DNA from 2 places in the Pseudarthrobacter leeuwenhoeki genome. Region 1 is predicted to be linked to the other one. Evidence: predicted binding sites of a transcription regulator. Region 1 holds the regulator's gene; the other holds the start of a gene.
The links. Region 1 encodes LexA, which represses DNA repair genes until DNA is damaged. Its sites were predicted from a motif close to TCGAACANNTGTTCGA; they were not measured.
Positions count from the first base shown of each region.

Region 1 (10,331 bases):
GACGTCGGTGACGACGTAGCGGGCACAGCCTGCCTCCTCGAGGCGTCCGAGGACGTCCCAGAGGTCACCGCCCTCCTTGGTCCATCCGCGGCCGGCCAGTGTGGTGCCCCGGACGTCCAGCCCGACGGCGATCCTGTCGCCGAAGCGCTCGATCACCCGGGCCGTCCACTCCGGGTTTTCCAGGGCCGCGGTGCCGAGGTTCACGCGGGCGACGCCGAGCTCGAGGGCCTTCTCGAGCGACTCGTCGTCGCGCAGGCCGCCGGAGAGTTCCACCTTGATGTCGAGCCGGCCGACCACTTCGCGGAGCAGTTCGGCGTTGGAGCCCCGGCCGAAGGCGGCGTCGAGGTCGACGAGGTGGACCCATTCCGCCCCCTGCTGCTGCCAGTTCAGCGCGGCTTCCAGGGGGGTGCCGTAGCTTGTTTCGCTGCCGGCCTCGCCCTGGACGAGGCGGACCGCCTGGCCGTTGACGACGTCGACGGCGGGCAGCAGCTCCAGCACAGGCAGCGGGGTTTCGGGGGTCATCGTGGATCCTCAGCTTTACAGGGTCGGCAGGTGGTCGGGGGCGCAGCCGGGCGTCAGGCGGCGGGAAGCGTCAGGAAGTGGAAAGCGTCAGGAGGTAGGCGGCGAGCAGCGCCATCCCGGCCAGGACGTAGAACACGACCTGGACCCAGCGGGGGCTCTTCTGCTGGCGGAAGGACAGCGCTCCGCCGACCAGCAGGCCGGCGAGCCCCATCAGCACGATGGACCACATCTAGGCGGTCCCGGCTTCCGGGGCGGCGGGAGTGCCGGCGGCGGCTGCAGTGTCTTCTGAACTTTGGGCTGCCGCTGTCCCGGAACGGTCCCGCAGGCCCTCCACCCAGTTGCGCAGCAGGCGCGCGCCGGCGTCGCCGGACTTCTCGGGGTGGAACTGCGTGGCGCACAGCGGGCCGTTTTCGACGGCCGCGATGAACGGGGCACCGTGCTCCGACCAGGTGACCAGCGGCGCCGTCATCCGGGGCTGGATGACGTCGAAGTCCCACTGCTGGACCCCGTAGGAGTGCACGAAGTAGAAACGCTCCTCCTCGACACCGGCGAACAGCCTGGACCCCGCCGGGACGGACACGGTGTTCCAGCCCATGTGCGGGACAACGTCGGCGGGAAGGAGCTCGACCTTTCCGGGCCACTCCCCCATGCCTTCGGCTTCGGTGCCGTGCTCGACGCCGGCCTCGAAGAGGACCTGGAGGCCCACGCAGATGGCCAGCACGGGGCGGCCTCCGGCGACGCGGCGGCCGATCATGCGGATGGCGTCGACGGCTTTGAGCTCGCGCATCACCGTTTCGAACGCTCCGACGCCGGGGACCACGAGGCCATCGGCGTTGAGCACATCCTCCGGCCTGGAGCTGAGGATCACCTCGGCACCGGCGCGTTCGAGGGCGCGCACGGCGGAACGGACGTTGCCGGAGCCGTAGTCGAGGACCGTAACGGTGGGCTTGCCGGCGGCCGACGCCGGCTTCCTGCCGGCGTCGGGGTTGATGATGGCGCCGTCTTTCAGGACCTTGCCGGTCACAGCGCACCCTTGGTTGACGGGATGCCCTTGACGCGGGGATCCGGCTCGACGGCGGCGCGAAGGGCGCGGGCGAAGGCCTTGAACTGGGCCTCGACAATGTGGTGCGGGTCCCGTCCGGCGGTGACGTTCATGTGCAGGCAGATTCCGGCGTGCAGGGTGATCGCCTCGAAGACGTGGCGGGTCAGGGAACCGGTGAAGTGTCCGCCGATCAGGTGGTATTCCTGGCCGGCAGGCTCGCCGCCGTGCACGAGGTACGGGCGGCCGGAGACGTCGACGACGGCCTGCGCGAGGGCCTCGTCGAGGGGAACCGTGGCTTCCCCGAAGCGGCGGATACCGGCCTTGTTGCCGAGCGCGGTGCGCAGGACCTCGCCGAAGGTGATGGCCACATCCTCGACCGTGTGGTGGACATCAATGTGCGTATCGCCGGTGGCCTTGATCGTCATGTCGATCAGGGAGTGCTTGCTCAGCGCCGTCAGCATGTGGTCGTAGAACGGGACCGAGGTGCTGATGTCCGAGACGCCCGTGCCGTCCAGGTTAATCTCGACCAGCACGGATGATTCGCTGGTGGTCCGTTCCATGCGTGCGGTCCGGCCCTCGCCAGCTGTTGATCCGGTGTTGCTCATTGTGGGTGTCCTTTGGATGACGACGGTGCCCGGCGATCAGGCAGGGTGGATGTCCTGTGTTAAGTCTAGGCGGGCTGCACGGCCCGGCCGGCCAGGATCCGTTCGAGGGCTTCGAGGAACGCTGTGGTTTCCGTCTCAGTTCCGGCGGTGACGCGCAGGTGCCCGGGAATGCCAACGTCGCGGATCAGCACACCGGCATCGAGCAGGCCCTGCCAGACCTCGTGGGAATTATCCAGGCCGCCGAAGAAGACGTAGTTCGAGTCGGAGGGCGCCGGCTTGAGGCCCATGCGCTGCAGCTCGGACACGATCCTGTCGCGCTGGCGCTTGATGTCCTCAACGTCGGCCATCAGCGCGACCCGGTGCTGCAGGGCGGCCAGGGCTGTCGCCTGGGTGATGGCCGAGAGGTGGTACGGGAGCCGGACCAGGCGCAGGGCGTCCGTCACCTCGGGTGCTGCCGCCATGTAGCCAATCCGGGCGCCGGCGAGGGCGAAGGCCTTGCTCATGGTGCGCGAGACGATCAGCCGTTCCCGGCCCGGCAGCAGCGCGAGGGCGCTGGGCGTGCCGTCGTGGGCGAACTCGTGGTACGCCTCGTCGACGATCACGATGGTCTGGCTGGCTTCACCGGCCTCGTAGACGGCCTCCACGACGTCCAGGCCCAGCCCGGTGCCGGTGGGGTTGTTCGGGGAGCACAGGAAGACGATGTTCGGCGCAAGTTCGCGGACCTGGCGGGCGGCCGATGCGGCACTGAGTCCATAGTCGTCGGCACGGACCCCGACGATGTACCCGGTGTCCGTGCCGGAGGCCAGCAGCGGGTACATGGAGTAGGTGGGAGGGAAGCCGAGGGCCGTGCGCCCCGGGCCGCCGAAGGCCTGAAGGATCTGCTGGAGGACCTCGTTGGAGCCGTTTGCGGCCCAGATGTTCTCAGCACCCAGTCCGTGCCCAAGGTATTCCGCGAGTGCTTCGCGCAGTTCCGTGAATTCGCGGTCCGGATAGCGGTTCAGGCCGGCCGCGGCAATCGTGACGGCCTCGGAGATGGCGGCGCGCACGTCGGCCGGGACACCATGGGTGTTCTCATTGACGTTGAGCAGGATGGGGACGTCCAGCTGCGGCGCGCCGTACGGCGTCAGGCCGCGCAGGTTGGTCCGGAGGGGAAGTCGGTTCAGTCGCTCTAGCTGGTCAGTCACTTCACCAGTTTAAGTGAGATTGCGGCAGGCCCTGAAACTGTGACGGGTCCGACGCGCTACTTGGACGGGAGAAAGAGCGCCTGGCCGGGCACGACACGGGCAGCTTCGAGGTTGTTCAGCTGGATGATATCGGTGACGACGTCGCGGGGGTCGCGCTCCGGTGCCACGGCTTCGGCGATGGCCCAGAGGGACTCGCCGGGCTGCACCGTAACGGTCACGGCGGGGGTCAGCGACAGCCCGGCAGCGGACTCCGCCGCCTTGGCCGGGGCGTTGAGGAAGCCGCTGAAGGAGAGCAGGAGCGCGGCCAGCAGGATCAGCGGCACCCCGATGAAGACAAAACGCCCCCGCCGGGTGAGCCGCAGCGGCGCCTGCCTGACCCGTTGCCCGAGCCCTGAAGCACCGTTCCCGCCAGCCGGGCTGCGCCGGCCAAGGGAGCCCTGCCGGCCAAGGGAGCCCCGCCGGCCAAGGGAGCCCTGCCGGCTAACGTGGCCCTGCTTCCTGAGGAAGCCCCGCTGGCCGGCGGGCGCACCGCCGTCGGGCCGGCGGCAGTCGCCGAATGCGCCGCGGCCGAAAGTGTCGTGAAACGCGCTTGATGCTGACATGAACTGAGCCCTCCTGGACCATACTGTGCCGCCCGGCGTACTCCACGTACCTGCCGCCAACCGGCCTAACCTTCGAACAAAGAACCGAACGTCATGCTGTGTCCGAACAGTGCCCGACTAGAACACATATTCGAATTATGCTTGTTCTGTTTTAGCACTTACTGACGAACATTGTCGAGACTCGCTAGAACAAATGTTTGAAAAAGCCCTGTGGCTGGCCTACGTTTGAGTCAAAGAACAACCACTTCTGCAGTTGATCAGCAGGGTCTGACATTTCAGGCCGGAAGTTCCCGGCAGCCGCAGCCACGGCGGCCGGGCGGAACGGAAAGGCGTTGGCGAACATGGCAGCACAAGCCACTGGCGGCAGGGCCACCCAGCGGGGCCCGCAGGCAGCCCGGCCACCCAAGAGCCTCACCGTCCGGCAAAAGAAGATCCTGGAAACCATTCAGCGCTCGGTCACGGACAACGGCTATCCGCCGTCCATGCGCGAGATCGGTGACACCGTTGGCCTGGCCAGCCTCTCCAGCGTCACCCACCAGCTCTCACAGCTGGAGAAGCTGGGCTACCTGCGGCGCGACCCCAAGCGTCCCCGCGCCATGGAGGTGCTGATGCCGCTGACCCTCGACGAGGCAAGCACGAAGGCCCCTGGGGCCGGGAAGCCCGGCGGCCTGCGCACTGTCGGCGGATTGTCCGTGTCCGAACTGGCCAGCGCCACCGACACCGCCATGGTGCCGCTGGTGGGCCGCATCGCCGCCGGCGGGCCGATCCTGGCCGACCAGGTCGTCGAGGACGTGATGCCGCTGCCCCGCCAGCTCGTGGGCCACGGCGAGCTCTTTATGCTCAAGGTCTCGGGGGACTCGATGATCGACGCCGCCATCTGCGACGGTGACTGGGTGGTGGTGCGCCAGCAGGGCGACGCTATCAACGGTGACATCGTCGCCGCACTGCTGGACGACGAGGCGACGGTCAAGACGTTCCGCCAGCGCGACGGCCACACCTGGCTGCTGCCGCAGAACACCCAGTACGAGCCCATCCTCGGCGACCACGCGGTCATCATGGGCAAAGTCGTCTCGGTGCTGCGCTCCCTCTAGAGCCGGTCAGGCGGCACGTCACCAGCTGCGAACAGGGCCCCGCCGGCAACGGACGGGGCCCTGTCCGTTCCCTGAAGGACTACGTGGCCGGCTGCCCGGGTTCCTTCGCCAGCCGCTCCAGGGCAGCAAGGGCGACCGCTGGGTCCGTGGTGGGCCAGAACGGCGGCAGGGCGGCGCGGAGGAATCCCCCGTAGCGCTCGGTGGAGAGCCGTGAGTCCAGCACTGCCACCACTCCCCTGTCCGTCGTCGTGCGGATCAGCCGGCCGGCGCCCTGGGCCAGGCGGATGGCGGCGTGGGTCGCGGAGACGCTCATGAACCCGTTGCCGCCGGCCTGGGCCACCGCACGGGACCGTGCGGTCATCAGCGGATCGTCGGGCCGCGGGAACGGAATCCTGTCGATCACCACGAGGCGGCACGAGGCCCCCGGCACGTCGACACCCTGCCACAGCGACATGGTTCCGAAGAGGCAGGTGTCCGGTTCGTCGGCAAACTGCTTCACCAGCGCGGTCATGGTCGAATCCCCCTGGCAAAGGATGCTCATGTCCAGCCGCGGCCGCATGGCCTCAGCGGCGTCCTCGGCGGCGCGCCGGGAGGAGAACAGGCACAGGGCCCCGCCGCCGGAGGCCCGGATCAGCTTCTCCAGCTCGTCGAGGGCCTCCGGTGACGTGCCGCGGCCGGGTTTGGGCAGATGCCGGGCAACGTAGAGGATGCCCTGTTTCGGATATTCGAAGGGCGAGCCGACGTCGACCCCGGTCCAGCTCGGGGCACCCGGTCCGACCAGGCCCAGGCCGCCGGCGGCCGGTTCGAAGGCGGACCCGATCGCCAGGGTCGCCGAGGTCAGGATGACGGTGTGGTCCGCGAACAGGCCCTCGCGAAGCCGCCCGGCGACGCTGAGCGGGGCGATGTTGATCAGGGCCGGCGCGGACTCGTCGGGCTGGGAGTACCCCTGCTGCGGGTCGAAGGTGCTGTTGCGGGAAAACCAGACCACCTCGCGGTTTTCGCGGGCGGCGAGCAGCCGTTCGCAGAGCTCCAGGATCACCATGAGGCGGGAGCGCGCGAGCTGGCGCCCGCCGTCTGCGGTGTTGGCGCTGTCCCCCTTGGAGTCGGAGAGCGCCGCACGGCAGGCGTCCCGCAACTGGTCCACACAGTCCAGTTGTTCGCTGTTCAGGCCGTTGGGCATGAGTCCGCTGGGGACCCCTTCAATGGCAAGTTCGAGGTTGGATGCGGCGTTGTTCAGGGCGTCCACGGTGATGCCCGTGTTTTTCCGGGCCCCGGACGCGGCGACGTGCACCATCGCGACGGAGAGCTGACCGGACACGGCGCCCGTCACACGGTCCTGGAGCTCGTGGGCTTCATCGACCACCACAACGTCGTATTCGGGCAGGACCGCAAGGCCTTCGAAGGCGCTGACGGCCAGCATGGCGTGGTTGGTGACGACGACGTCGGCGTCCGCGGCGTTCTGCCGGGCCAGTTCGCTGAAGCATTCGGCCGCGAGGGGGCACTTCTGCGCGCCCAGACACTCCATGGAGGTGACGGACACCTGCCGCCAGGCACGGTCCGTGACCCCGGGCAGGAGTTCGTCCCGGTCACCCGTCACGGTATCCTCGGCCCAGTCGCGCAGCCGGACGACTTCCTTGCCGAGCTGCGACGACGGGCCGCCCATCGCCGCGGCGAAATGCGGCACGGACGTGTCCTCGCCGAGTGAGAAGAGCTGGCCTTCGGAGGGCTCCTCGGAGGGGAAGCCGCCGTCGAGCTTGTGGCGGCACACATAGTTGGAGCGGCCCTTCACCAGCGCGATTTTGACGGGCCGTTCCAGCGCCGGGGTGATGGCCTTCAGCAGCCGGGGCAGGTCCCGGCCGACGATCTGGGTCTGCAGGGCCAGCGTGGCCGTGGAGACCAGGGTGGGCTTGTCGCTGACGAGCGAATGGGCGATCAGCGGGATCAGGTACGCGAGGGACTTGCCGGTTCCGGTGCCGGCCTGGACCAGCAGGTGGTCGCCGCTGTCAATCGCGTGCGCCACCTGCCGGGCCATCTCGTGCTGGCCGTCCCGGCTCTGGCCGCCCATGCCGGCGACGGCACGGTCGAGCAGTTCGATGACGAACTCCCCGCCGGCCGGGCCGCGTGTTCCTGCCGGGTTTTTTCCGGCGGCTTCGGTCCCTGCAGCGTTCGTCCCTGCGGGATCCGCTGTTGCGGGATCCTCCGTTGCGGGGGCCGCCCCCGCCGGATCGCCCGCGCCGGTGTCCGCCCCGGTCACCGCTGCCTTAGTCATTGCTGATGAACGAATCCAGTTCAGCGGCGAATCCTTCGCGGACCATCACGACGGCGCGGGTGCCCGCTTCCTCGTGGTCGAGGCTGAGGATCTCGGCGTCGGTCTCGTGCAGCTTGCTGAGCAGGTCCCCCCGGTTGTACGGGATCATCAGTTCGAGCTTCACGCTGGGCCGCGGGATGCCTTCACTGATGGCCTTGAGCAGTTCCGGGATGCCCTCGCCGGTGCGTGCCGACACCACCACGTGGCGCGGTTCGCGCTGCTTGAGCCGTTCGATCACGAAGGGATCCGCGGCGTCGGCCTTGTTCAGGACGATGATTTCCGGCACCTTGCGGGCGTCGACTTCGCTGAACACCTTGCGGACGGCGGCGATCTGGCCTTCCGGATCCGGGTGGGAGACGTCCACGACGTGCAGGATCAGATCCGCGTCCGCGACTTCCTCCAGGGTGGAGCGGAAAGCCTCCACGAGCTGGGTGGGGAGCGACCTCACGAATCCCACGGTATCGGCCAGGGTGTAGCCCAGCCCGTCCGAGGTTTCAGCCTTGCGGACCGTCGGGTCCAGCGTGGCGAACAGGGCGTTCTCGACCAGGACACCGGCGTCGGTCAGCCGGTTCAGCAGCGAGGACTTGCCGGCGTTGGTGTACCCGGCGATTGCAACGGACGGCACGGAATTACGACGGCGGTTGGCGCGTTTGGTTTCCCGGGCCGGCTTCATCGCGGCGATTTCCCGGCGCAGTTTGGCCATCCGGGTGCGGATCCGGCGGCGGTCCAGTTCGATCTTGGTTTCACCGGGACCGCGCGAGCCCATGCCGGCACCGGCACCGCCCACCTGGCCACCGGCCTGGCGGGACATCGAGTCACCCCAACCGCGCAGGCGCGGGAGCAGGTATTCGAGCTGGGCCAGTTCCACCTGGGCCTTGCCCTCGCGGCTCTTGGCGTGCTGGGCGAAGATGTCCAGGATCAGGGCCGTGCGGTCGATGACCTTGACCTTGACGATGTCTTCGAGGCTGCGGCGCTGGGACGGTGCCAGTTCGGCGTCGACGACGACAGTGTCGGCGCCGGTGGACATCACGATGTCCTTGAGCTCCTGGGCCTTGCCGGAGCCGAGGAAGGTTCCGGGGTCGGGCTTGGCGCGGCGCTGCACAATCCCGTCGAGGACCTCCGAGCCGGCGGTCTCGGCGAGGGCGGCGAGTTCTCGGAGCGAGTTCTCGGCGTCGGCGAGGGTGCCTTCGGTCCAGAGGCCGGCCAGTACGACGCGCTCGAGGCGCAACTGCCGGTATTCGACTTCGGTGACGTCTTCGAGTTCGGTGGACAGCCCGGCGGTACGGCGCAGGGCGTGCCGTTCCTCGAGGTCCTGCTGGTCGCCGTCGTAGTTGCTGTGTTCCTCGTCCTTCCGGGAGATCGCCTGCGCTTTGCCGAGCACCGACGTGGGCTCGCCGGCAGCCGGGGCTGCCTTCCGGGCAGGGGTGTCCTTGGAGAGGATCCGGTCGATGACAGCCTGGATTTCCGCAGGACTCATGTCCTGGGCTGCTGAATCGGGTCCGGTGTTGGGCTGACTGGTCATGGTCTCCTTCAGAGGTTCGGCAGTTCCAGAATAGTGCCGATCGGTGGTGTCGGGGGCGGTATTCGCGCTGGGCTGACGACTATTCGTCAAAGGGGGGCTCCTGGAGTGCCCGCGGCAAGCGGTGCCGGGACAGTGTGGGCTCCGCGTGGGAGCGGCGGGAAGGAGAGGAGACAGGCGTGGTTGGCCTCGAGGGGAGGAGCTTTCCGCCCGGCCCGGCTCCATGAGCACTGCCGGACTCCACGCGGACCGGGCACCGGCGGCGGGGTCCTTGGCAGGATCATCGCGGGGGGCGCACTGAGCGGAAGGTAGCTACCTGCGTCGCTGCGGGGACGGGGACGGGCCGGATTTAACCAGTGCCGGATTTAACCCGTGCCAGACTTAACCCGCGCCGGCTATTTGAAGTTCAAGAACATGCATTTAACACTAGCAGACGGTCCAGCTGCCTCCGGCCCGATGCCGCGGTTTCGCCTACGGGCCGGGGGCCAACTAATCTGGGCAGTTATGGAGTCTGCACACTATTTCAGCGCCCAGCCGGCCGGGCCGTTCACCCGCAAGCCACTGACCGTGGAGCTTGCCGGTGAAACCCGGCACCTGCAGACGTCCTCGGGCATCTTCAGCCCGGACAACATCGACAAGGGCACGGCCGTGCTGCTGGCCGAGGCTCCCGCCCCGGCCCCGCAGGGAACGCTGCTGGACATCGGCTGCGGCTGGGGTCCGATCGCGCTGACCCTGGCCCTGCGGGCACCGCACGCCCAGGTCTACGCCGTGGACGTCAACGAGCGGTGCGTGAGCCTGACCAACGAAAACGCCGCGCTGCTGGGGCTGCGCAATGTCACGGCCAGCACGCCCGGCGCCGTCGACCCCGGGCTCCGCTTCGACACGATCTGGTCCAACCCGCCCATCCGGGTCGGCAAGGACGAGCTTCATGCCCTGCTGCTGCTGTGGCTGCCGCGGCTGGCGCCCGGCGGCTCCGCATGGCTGGTGGTGCAGAAGAACCTGGGCTCGGATTCCCTGCAGCGCTGGCTGGCCGCGGAGCTGGACAGCAGCTTTGCGGTGACGCGCGAGAGCACCTCGAAGTCGTTTCGCATCCTTCGGGTCAGGAAAGCGTCCCACTAGCGACGATCACCGCAGGGCCGCTGAGCTCCACGTGCTCGTGGCCCTCCGCGCCGAGGAAGAACTTCACTCCGACGGTGCCGCCCGGGACGTGGACGTTCCACACGTCCGGGGCGCCCTGGCCGGCCCAGTGGCGGATTGCGACGGCGGCCGCGCAGGCTCCGGTGCCGCAGGACTGCGTTTCCCCCACTCCCCGCTCATGCACGCGCATGGTGATGGTTCCGACGCCGTCGTGGACCAGCGGCTCGGACGGAACGACGAACTCGACGTTGGTGCCGCGGGGCGGCACGGGATCCACGTGGGGTGCCGTGAACAGCTGCGTGGCTTCCAGCTCGGCCAGTT
Region 1 covers NZ_JBVAYY010000004.1:171,293-181,623, reverse strand. The annotation lists gene priA (bifunctional 1-(5-phosphoribosyl)-5-((5-phosphoribosylamino)methylideneamino)imidazole-4-carboxamide isomerase/phosphoribosylanthranilate isomerase PriA) at 1-522, opposite strand, end outside; gene ACZYX4_RS05125 (hypothetical protein) at 593-751, opposite strand; gene hisH (imidazole glycerol phosphate synthase subunit HisH) at 752-1,546, opposite strand; gene hisB (imidazoleglycerol-phosphate dehydratase HisB) at 1,543-2,169, opposite strand; gene ACZYX4_RS05110 (histidinol-phosphate transaminase) at 2,235-3,353, opposite strand; gene ACZYX4_RS05105 (LysM peptidoglycan-binding domain-containing protein) at 3,410-3,955, opposite strand; gene lexA (transcriptional repressor LexA) at 4,297-5,046, shown strand; gene ACZYX4_RS05095 (ATP-dependent DNA helicase) at 5,126-7,315, opposite strand; gene hflX (GTPase HflX) at 7,308-8,876, opposite strand; gene ACZYX4_RS05085 (class I SAM-dependent methyltransferase) at 9,378-9,992, shown strand; gene dapF (diaminopimelate epimerase) at 9,973-10,331, opposite strand, start outside.

Region 2 (10,331 bases), on a different contig from region 1:
GATGAAACAGTGGGTTTGGTGGTGTTGGCCAGCGGTGATGAGCGCCCCCTTCCCGGACGTGGTGTCCGTCTGTCAGCATTCGATACCGCAAGACTGTAATAGCTGATCCGCGGATCGTCCAACCGCGTTGCGGCGTGTCTTGCCGCACCCGGTTTCGCCTTCCATTAACTGCGACGCGGGGCACAATGAATCCATGTGCGGCAGATACGTGATGTCCAAAGCCACCGGGGATCTCCTCAGCCACTTCGAAGCCAAGGAGGTCGAAGGCAACCCGCCGCCGCCCAGCTGGAACGTCGCTCCGACCCAGGACGTCCCCATCATCGCGGAGCGGCTGGACGAGGACTCCGTGGACCGGCGGCTATTGATTGCCCGCTGGGGTCTGGTTCCGTCCTGGGCCAAGGACATTAAGATCGGTTCGAGGCTGATCAACGCCCGCAGCGAATCGATCCTGGACAAGCCCTCGTTCCGCAGGGCCGCCTTCAAACGCCGGGCCCTTGTCCCGGCGGAAGGTTATTACGAGTGGCAGAAAACCGAGGACGGGAAGAAAATCCCGAACTACCTCTACTCCGAAAACGATGACTTGCTGGCCTTCGCCGGGCTGTACGAGTTCTGGCCGGACCCGTCCCTTCCCAAGGATGACCCCCACCGGTGGCTGCTCAGCTGCACCGTCCTGACGACGACAGCGCATGATTCTCTCGGCCACGTCCATGACCGGGCTCCCGTCATCATTCCCCCGAGCATGTATGCCCAGTGGCTGGACCCGGCCACGACGGACAGGGAAAAGGTGCAGGCGATGCTCGATGCCATTCCTGAACCGGTCCTAACGCCCCGGGGGGTCACCGACCGGGTCAACAGCGTACGCAACAACGGCCCGGAACTCATAGAGCCTGCCCCCTGATCACAGCTCTACATTGCTCGCTGGCGCCCGGCCAACATCCATTAGTGCACCGTACGAAAAGTTGCGCCTGTGACGGGTGATAGGACGGGACTTTTGGGCCAACTTAACTGACGGCCAAGTTAAGCGGCACACCAAGGACACGGGTAGCGGGGGAGCGTCCCGCCAAGTTGTCCCGGTTCAATCAAGGTACAAAGTTGGCGCATGTGGAAAAGGTCGAGCCGGTAGGCGGTGATGCCGGCCGGAAAGAGCAGGGGCCCTCGTGGAATCTGGGCCTTCATGTCCAGGCCTTGCGGGGGCGCCGTGAATCCGGGGTGATCGGAGCCGAAGGTAGACTGCGCTGGTGAAAACCGACGAGCAGCACCCTGGCCAGTTGGTGGGGTCACGTCTCGCTCGGGCCGCTGACTTCTGTGTGCTGCTCGCCTTCGTTGTATTCCTTGCCGGCTGCGGTGGTTTGGTACTCGTCGTATCCGGGCAGGTAGTCCGTGGCTGGGCGGTAAGCATCGTCCTGCTCATCGCCTCCGTCGTGCTTGTGATCATCCGGGCCGCCAAGCGCCGGCGGTCCGGCCCCGGCACAGGAACACAGGGGCGCAGCGGTCCAGGCACGTGGGCCCTGCGCCTTATGGTGCTCGTGGCTGGAGCGGGTGGTCTACTCGGAGCGCTTGGCGACCTAGGGTTCGACGCCACCTACCAAGTGCTGGAGCCGCAGGGTCCGGGCGGTTGCCGGGCCGCCGTTCGGGAGACGTCGTTCCTAATGTCCGGCGGCGGAGAAGTCTTCGCCGTGAGTGCCGTCGGAATTGGCTGGCGGGTGAGCGAATGGACCGCCGACGACGGATACCGGCCGATTGCTGCGGGCTCGTATACCTTTCAGTGGGGGGCCGACTCAGGGATTCTCGCCATTGGGGGGTCGGCCCCCGATCCGGTTTGGCCCGGGATCCACGAAGTAAGCTGCCAGTTGCGCTAATCGCCAACCACCGCGTTCCCAGGCTTGTCGCGGCGGCCGTACTGTCCCGTAAGCAAGGAAACGGAACGTCGTCGGGAGGTGTCACATCATACGAAATCGGGTGTCCGAGGGTGAGTATGGCGCGTGGTGCATGGCTTACCCCGTGGGGGAGTGTCCCACCAGGGGTGTCCCGGTTCCAAGGTTGTGGAACGGTTTCGCTGCGGCCTGTTTCGAGGGGTGCTGCCAGTCGTAGGCTATGGGCATCCATCGCACACAGGAGGCACCGATGCGCACGGCAGAACCTATGACTGAAACTGAGCAGGTCCACCATCTTTCCGAGAACCTCATGGCCCATTTGGTTAAGGGCAGGGAATGGGCGACGCCTGGAGTGCAGGCTGCTCTGCAAAGAGCGGTGGCCGGGCTGGATACCGGCATTGAAACTGCCTCACCGCGCCTCCAGGCGGTTTTGCGCCGGCTGGCTGACGAGCTTGCGGGCAGCGTGGAGACACTCACTCCGCGGGTCCAGGAACGACTAAAACACCTCGGACCGAAAGTCACTGCCGCTGCCACGGAACCCGTTTCGGTTGGGACTGGGCGGTCGGCGGCAAGGAAGTGGTGGTGGATCGGTGGGCTGCTGCTGGTAGCGGCCGGGGGAGGAGCGTGGCGCTCCTTGCAGGTATCAAAGAAAGAGCCCGTTCCCTCGTTAACCGTGCAGGAAACCAGCGGCGCGGACTTCGACGCTGACCCAGACCTGGCTGCCGGACGCATGTAGGAGCACGCGCTGAGCACGCAGTACGGGGTCCGCGGCGTATGTCCCGGTGGCCCGGGCAAGGTCGTCCATGGATTTGAAGTGGATCCGGGCGAGGGTGATGGCCACAAGCTCCAGGTAGGCGGTGCCGTTGCGCCGTTCCAGGCCGTCCAGATATTCGAGCATGCGCCCTTCCATACCGCCGGGTCCTTCGGATTCTTCGGCTGCGAGGCGCGTCAGTGTGAGGGTTGCGAGGTCCGGGTTGTCGTAGATGAGTCCCATGGGCCAACGCTACGCACCCCGCCGGCGCGGTCAAGAGCCAGTACTAGCGCCAGCGGTAGGTTTCCAGCGCGGGCAGCAGGGGAGAGGGGCCGACTTTCAGGTGGTCGACGGGGCGGGATCCGCCCAGGTCCTTGGACGGAGTGATTATCCAGGCGGTGAAGTAGTTGTGCGGGATGTGCAGTTCCATTGCCCTCCGAAAGAGGCCTGTGACCGTCGGGTGGAGCTGCCCGCCGGGGAGGAACTGGAAACCCGGGCAGAAGGTCCCGTCGTCGATGAAGACGCGGACGAGCTGCCGCATGACGGGTTCGGGGTCGTCCATGAGCTCGGAGAGTCGACGGCGTACCAGCTCCAGGGAGGGCAGCGTGAATTCTGAGCGGATCTCTGCCCACGTTTGATCGCTGATGGGTTGGCCGTTCACTCTTCTTCAGTTGTTTCGTCGGCGTCGCTGCTGTTTTCCAGGAGCCAGTGCGTGGACAGCGGTTCCCGGCGGAGAGTGACGGTCCGGAGGGTGGAATGGGCGCCGGGGCGGACCTGGACGCGCCAGAATTCGATGCTGACGAGGTCGCCGCTGCCGACGGCTGCCGTGCGCCGGGTGTCCCACCAGGCGTCACGTCCGAACCAGTGCTGGGAGTCGGTGTCGGGATCGACAAGCCAGATCCGGCCGTCGTGGCGGATGGCGAGGGGCTTGCCTGCCGCGTCGGTCCGGACCTGAAGGTCGTTGGTTCGGGTCGGGGCTTCGATGGTGGTGGTCATGGGGGTGCGTTCTTTCGTGGTGCTGTCGTGCGGGCGAAGTTGGGTTTAGGCGGCTTTGACGAGGGGGAGTTCGTCCCAGTGGGTGGTGTAGCGGGGGGAGAGCATGTCCCGTTTCATGGTCCAGTCCGGCCCGCCGCGGATGCCTCCGTGGCCCAGGCCGATGGATCCGCGTCCGTACCGGCGGGTGATGTCTTCCAGGAGTGTTCCGACGTGGCGTTCCTCGTGCGGGTTCTCAAACAACGCCAAGGGCGCCTGGTTGCCGCTGGGGCGCAGGTCGGTGACCATGATCCCGGCCCGGGCGTATCGGATGCCCTCGCAGATGCGGGGGAGGAGTGCGTGGGCGGCTTTGGTGAGCAGGACGGGGTCGGCGGTGGGCATCGGCAGTGGCACACAGACGGAGGGGTAGGAGGTGTTTTTGGGGTTGAAGTGTGAGGTGCCGGCGAACGCGGTGAGGACTTTGGCCTGGAGCCCGTGTTTGGCCAGCCGCGCGGAGGCCTGCTGGCCGTAGACGCTCATGACCTGCCGGATTTCGGCGGCGGTGGTGATGGGGGTGGCGAAGGAGCGGGAGAAGATGAGCTGGTCCCGGCCGATGCGTTCTTCTTCCATCGGGATGCAGGGGGTTCCCTGCAGTTCCAGGACGGTGCGCATCATGACCACGGAGAAGCGGTCCCTGATCATCACCGGATCAGCCCGGGACAGATCAAGGATGGAGTGGATTCCCAGGGCGTTGAGTCGTTTGGTCAACCGGGTGGCGACACCCCAGATCTCAATCACCGACAGGCGGCGCATCAGCCCTTCCCTCTCGGCGGCGGGCACAGAGTCCCAGTGGCAGACCCCGTCGAAGGCCGGGTTGTTCTTGGCCCATTTGTTCGCCAGTTTCGCCAGGGTCTTCGTCGGTCCGATTCCCACGCAGACCGGAACGCCTACGTTCCGCCGCACGGCGGCTTTCATGTCCCGGCCCAGGGCCAGGAGTTCGTCCGGGGTTCCTTTGACGCCGAGGAACGCCTCGTCGATGCTGTAGACCTCCAGCCAGGCCGAGTACCGGCCGAGGAGTTCCATCACGCGGGCGCTGATGTCGCCGTAGAGCTCGTAGTTACTCGACAGGGCAACGAGTCCCCATTCCTTGGCCCGCGGGGCGAGTTTGAACCACGGCTCACCCATGGGAATGCCCAGGGCCTTGGCCTCAGGGGAACGGGTGACGGCACAGCCATCGTTATTGGACAAGACGACGACAGGCCGGCCCTCCAAAGACGGGTTAAACGCCCGCTCGGCCGAGGCATAGAAACAGTTCACATCCACATGCGCGATCTGCGGCAGATGCCGCATCACAGCGGGCTTAGACATCGCTCGCCCCGCGCCGGCAAAGTTCCCGTTTAACGCAATAGCGCCACTTAAACATGGTGAAGGCACCGGGTGGCGACGCCCCAGACGACCAGATCCGATAACGAGGGCACCCGGATGTCCGGGTAGGACGGGTTCTCCGCCTGCAGCACCACCCCGGTTCCGGTGATCCGCAGCCGTTTGATGGTCAGCTCCCCGTCCAGGACCGCAACGACCACGGACCCGTCCACCGGTTCCAGGGCACGGTTGACGATCAGCTCGTCGCCGTCGCTGATGCCGGCGCCTTCCATCGAGTCCCCGGACACCCGCACGACATAGGTGCTGGTGATGTCTTTGATCAGGTGCTCGTTCAGGTCGATCCGGCCATCAAAGTAGTCCTGCGCCGGCGAGGGATACCCGGCCGCGACGGGGACCGGGGAGATCAGCACCGACAACAACGATGCGCCCGCATCTATCACACGGGGACCCACAACAACGCCCACAACTCACCTTTTATTCGAATATATGTTCGATTTTCTTAACCCTACATCGTGGCCCCGACAAAGGAACTATCGAAGGTTCAGAGGATCAAAGAGGGGACAGGTTGTACGCCAATGGGGACAGCCTGAGCTGTGCGGAGGGCTCCGCCTGCCCCCAGTGGGCACAACCTGGCGGGACCCTCGCTGCGGCTCTGCTTCAGGCTCGTCGACGGCCGGCGCGCCCCACGCCGCGTGACAGCCAAGGCGCTCATGGTCCACCGGGCTCGCTGCGGAAAATCTGGTTGACAGGGGAAAAGAGTGCTCCTAGATTCTTAGTGTTTTACGTGCGTTTCTGGGCTGGTCATGCTTCACATTCACGCTGATGTTGTTTCATTTGAGCGGCAATGCCGCCAGGATGCAGGAGGCCACGATGACGATGACACCACTGGAAGATTTCCTCACTGAATGCGTGGCCGCAGATCCTGGCGGGGACGGCCTCAGCATGGACGAACTGTACGGCTTGTACCTGAGCTGGTGCGGGCTCGAAGGGGTTGCACCCGTGGGTGGCAGGGCGTTCAGAGCCGGTTTACGCGCAGCCAATGTCCGCATTGAACACCGTGGACGACTGTGCCCGGATATGAGGATGACCGGCCCCGTAGCGTGCGATTACCTTATCCACCGCGAACTCCCGCTCGCCGAGCTGGAACCCGCTGCCGGACGTCCTCACCTGACTCCACACCCGGTTCCTGAACGCGTCGCGCCGCTGCCCGGCCGCCCGACCGGGGCAGTCCGGGGCGTCGTGCCGGCCGCCTGAGGGGCCCCGGCCCTGTCATCGACGTCACCTCTCCGGGGTCGCGTCCGGTTTGATCGCCACCTGGCAGCAGCCCGGGCTTCTTCTACTGGCGGATGAGAAAAGCCTCCGCGCGAGTCCAGGACTCAAACGCGGAGGCTCCCGGCTCTCCAAGCTGGGGGGACTGGAGAGCCGAACTGAGTCTACTAGCAGTCCTGACGTCACGACTGCTGGTTGGCGGGGACGGGGCGATGTCCCGTTTACCGGCGGGGAGGGCGGCCGCGGGTTCTCCCGGTCTGCCATCCCGGAACGGCATTGTCCAGGAGCTTGACCTTCACGGGGGCGAGGTCGCCGCGGCGCCGTTTGTACCGCTGGGCGTGGATCCATACCCCGAGGGTGTGTTCCCGTTCTAAGTCATAGTCGTGGTGGCGTGGCCAGTCGTGGCCTTCCTACCGGAACTCCACGAGCTCGGCCAGGCGGTCGTGCCACCTGGCTTCGTCCGCAGCTGCCCTGTGGTTCCCGGCCCATGCCGGAACCCGTGCGAGTCCGTCACAGTATGCCGGGTCAAGGGTGCCTTCGGCTGCGTCTCGCCGGCGCCCGGACAGCCACCGCGCCATCGATCTTTCGTCCCGGTCGGGCGAATGGCCTTCAGGGAGCCGGCCTTCGGCAGAGACCCAAATGATGAACTCTTCCATCCGGGCAAGATCCGTGGGGGAGGGGCCGGGCTTGGCAGCTGCGGTGGCGTGGTGTTCGGCCTCGAGTCCGGGATCCTGGCGGCGGGCGATAACCAGGTGGTACCCGACGACGGCGGGATGAACGCGCACGAGCTCAGCGATGCGTTTCCGGCTCAGCCCGAGCCGATACATCAGCACCCATTCCGCGTCAGGAGCGCGCCGCAACCGCCTGTCCATAATGGACCCAATCCTGCCACGGCCTGCCCAGACAGTACGGGGGCACCACGGGACCAAGGACACTGCTTCCGGGCGTCCGCTGGCGCGGCCGGCTGTTGGGTCCAGTGCTGTCCGTCGCAGGGCTCCGGCCCGCCCTGGCCCGTGTCTACGACGTTTTTTGGTTGCTGTCCTTATGGTTTTGACGGGTGGTTCCGTGGCCGTTGTAGGGTCGTGGCTACCCGGGGGAGGCGGGTATGGCTTTGTTGCTGTGGCCGGACGATTCAGGTCGTGACGGCCCCGAAGGATTGGCCGCCCGCCGCCCCGCGATGACCCGACCGCTGATTGAGAGACGCGACATGAATCGCCGGATAAGGACAAGACGGCGCGGTTATCTGCCGGGTACACATAACCAAGAAAATGGAGGCTGTTTTGGCGAAATTGTGGGCCGGTATCGATGCCGGCAAAGCCCATCATCACTGCGTCGTGATCGACGCCGACGGAAACCGGCTGCTCTCGCAGAAAATCCCCAACGACGAACCAGCCCTGCTGGACCTCATCGCCAACGTACTGAAACTGGGCGACGGGGACGAGGTCACCTGGGCAACGGACCTGAACCACGGGGGCCCGGCGCTTCTGATCGCCATCCTCGTCGCCCACGGCCAGAACATCCTCTACATCCCCGGCCGGATCGTCCACCACGCCTCCAAGCTTTACCGCGGGGAAGGCAAAACAGATGCGAAAGACGCCGCCGTGATCGCCGACCAGGCCAGGATGCGCAAAGACCTCCAGCCCCTGCGGGCGGGGGATGAGATCAGTACCGGCTTGCGGATCCTCACCGCCCGGCGGGCCGATAATCCGCGGACCGGGTCCGGGCGATCAACCGCCTGCAGGCCCAGCTGCTCGAATACTTCCCCGCCCTGGAGCGCGCCTTCGACTGCTCACCAAACACCGCACCCCGGACGGGATCCGCCGCACCGGCCAGACGCGGCTGCACGCCTGGCTGAAGAAACACGGCGCCCGCTCCTCCGCCGCGGTCGCCCCGGCCGCCGTCGACGCCGCGAAGTCCCAGCACACGACCGTCCCGGCCCAGCACCTCGGAGAACAGATCGCCGCGGCCCTCGCACGGGAAATCACCACCCTGAACAAGGAACTCGCCGAGCTCGATGCGCTGATCAGCGAGAAAGTCACCGAACACCGGCACACCCCGTCCCTGCTCAGCATGCCAGGCTTCGGACCTGTCCTCGCCGCGGAGTTCCTCGGCGCCACCGGTGGAGACCTCACCGTCTTTGAAACCGCGGACCGGTTCGCCGGCGTCGCCGGACTCGCCCCCGCACCCCGGGACTCCGGCAGGATCACCGGCAACCACCACCGCCCCCGCCGCTACGACCGCAGGCTCCTGCGGGTCTTCTACCTCTCCGGGCTCTCGGCCTTGAAGAGCTGCCCCGCCCCCCGGGCCTACTACGACCGAAAACGCGCTGAAGGTAAAACCCACATCCAGGCCATGCTCTCCCTCGCCAGACGCCGCCTCAACGTCCTCTGGGCCATGCTCCGCGACGGCACCACCTACACGCCCGTCCCCGCCCAGGTCATGAGTGTGGCTGCCTGATAGCTGCTGCGGAGTTGCCGATTTCAGAGCCGCTGATTCCCGTAGTTCGTAGCTGGGTTTTGCGGCGGCTTTTTCTCCTCGTTGCACTTGGCGTCCTCCCTATACCTCGAACACAGGCCATGCAAGACGACTCAGCCCCAGGGTTGCGCCACGCCCTGTGGGGCTGCACCGGGCTGTTTTACGCCGAGTGATTCTTGAGGTCGGCGACTGTTTCGAAGGCTCGATCCGTCGGGGCCACCTCGTTAGGATCGGTTGGTGCTTTTATGATTCGAAGTGAGTCCGGACAGTTCCGACGGAGAGTCGTTCGATGAGTGCTGTGGCTACGTCACGCAGTTTTTGGTTACGGTGGCTGGAGACCTTGAGCAGGATTTCCATTGCCTCGGTTTGGGAGCATTTGTTTTGCGCCATGATGACCCCGCAGGCCACGTCGATGGCGGTACGGCTGTTCATGGTTTCCTGGAGGTCTTCGGCCCGTCCCAGCGCAGTGTCAATACGGACGGAGAGTTGAAGTGTGTTGTGCGCGGCGGCGGCGAAGCCGGCGGCTTTGGCGTACACGTCCGGGGTGAATACAGCCGGGTTGGATGCGAAGAAGTTCAGTGCTGCGGTGGCGCCGCCGCTGATCTCCAGCGGCACGCCCAATGAGCTGTACACGCCTCTTTCTGCGAATTGCCGGTTCAGCCCCGGCCACCGGAGATCCGAAGTAACGTCATTGAGAAATACCGGGGACATCTCCCGGAGCGCAGTTATGCAGGGGCCGTCCCCGAACGCCTGTTCCAACTGGTCCAGCTCGAGGGCACGCTCGCTGCTGGCCGCAGCCGTTGAGGGCTTACGACGAATTTTGACCGTGACGGCACACTCAACGACGTCACCGGCAACTTCTGAAACGGCGGCCGCAGCAAGCTTCGAGAGGCCGGAGAGAAACTCGACGGCATTTCCGGCGTCCACCAGAACCGACTGAAGTTCGACGGGCACATCATTCGGGTGATTGGACATTCAAGCATCCTACTGGAACGGTAACTAAAGCCCCCCCCGAGACTTGGCGTTCGGCTATGCGGCAAGCCGGGAGAGTTGGGTTCCAACGGCGAGATAACCAAGGCGCCCGCATGCTGAGAAGTATCGAGGGAAAATACGGGTGTCCTCGTCATCCCACTGCCATAGCGGGGATCTCTCCGAAGCCATCCCTCCCGGGTTTTGCCACTAGACACCACCATAACAAATACTAAGATTGCTTAGTATCTCGCTGCGTCTAGCCGAAGGCGCAGCGGGACGCTGAGGATGACCCCGTCAGTCCTCGCGGCTGACGGGGTTATCCTCATTGGCCGTCCAGACCCGTCCCGTCCAGTCCCGTCACTTCCGGAGCTGAGCGCCGTGTCGCCGGACTTGCCCCCGCACTTAGGTACTCCGGCGGATCACCGGAAACCATCACCGGCCCCACGGAGGCACTACGACCGCAGGCTGCGGCGGGTCTTCTACCTCTCCGGGCTCTCGGCGCTGGAAAGCTGCCCGGCCCCACGGAGGCACTAGGACCGCAAACGCGGCGAAGGGAAACCCACATCCAGGCCATGCTCTCCCTCGCCAGACGACGACTCAACGTCCTCTGGGCCATGCTCCGCGACGGCACCACC
Region 2 covers NZ_JBVAYY010000024.1:608-10,938, forward strand. The annotation lists gene ACZYX4_RS16645 (SOS response-associated peptidase) at 194-898, shown strand; gene ACZYX4_RS16650 (hypothetical protein) at 1,239-1,859, shown strand; gene ACZYX4_RS16655 (hypothetical protein) at 2,542-2,868, opposite strand; gene ACZYX4_RS16660 (hypothetical protein) at 2,912-3,286, opposite strand; gene ACZYX4_RS16665 (hypothetical protein) at 3,283-3,621, opposite strand; gene ACZYX4_RS16670 (Y-family DNA polymerase) at 3,667-4,965, opposite strand; gene ACZYX4_RS16675 (LexA family protein) at 5,013-5,444, opposite strand; gene ACZYX4_RS16680 (helicase associated domain-containing protein) at 6,660-7,121, opposite strand; partial or broken gene ACZYX4_RS16685 (IS110 family RNA-guided transposase) at 7,530-8,706, shown strand; gene ACZYX4_RS16690 (GAF and ANTAR domain-containing protein) at 8,968-9,699, opposite strand; partial or broken gene ACZYX4_RS16695 (transposase) at 10,077-10,331, shown strand, end outside.
Region 2: the regulator LexA is predicted to act here: its motif matches at 5,459-5,474, upstream of ACZYX4_RS16675 (LexA family protein).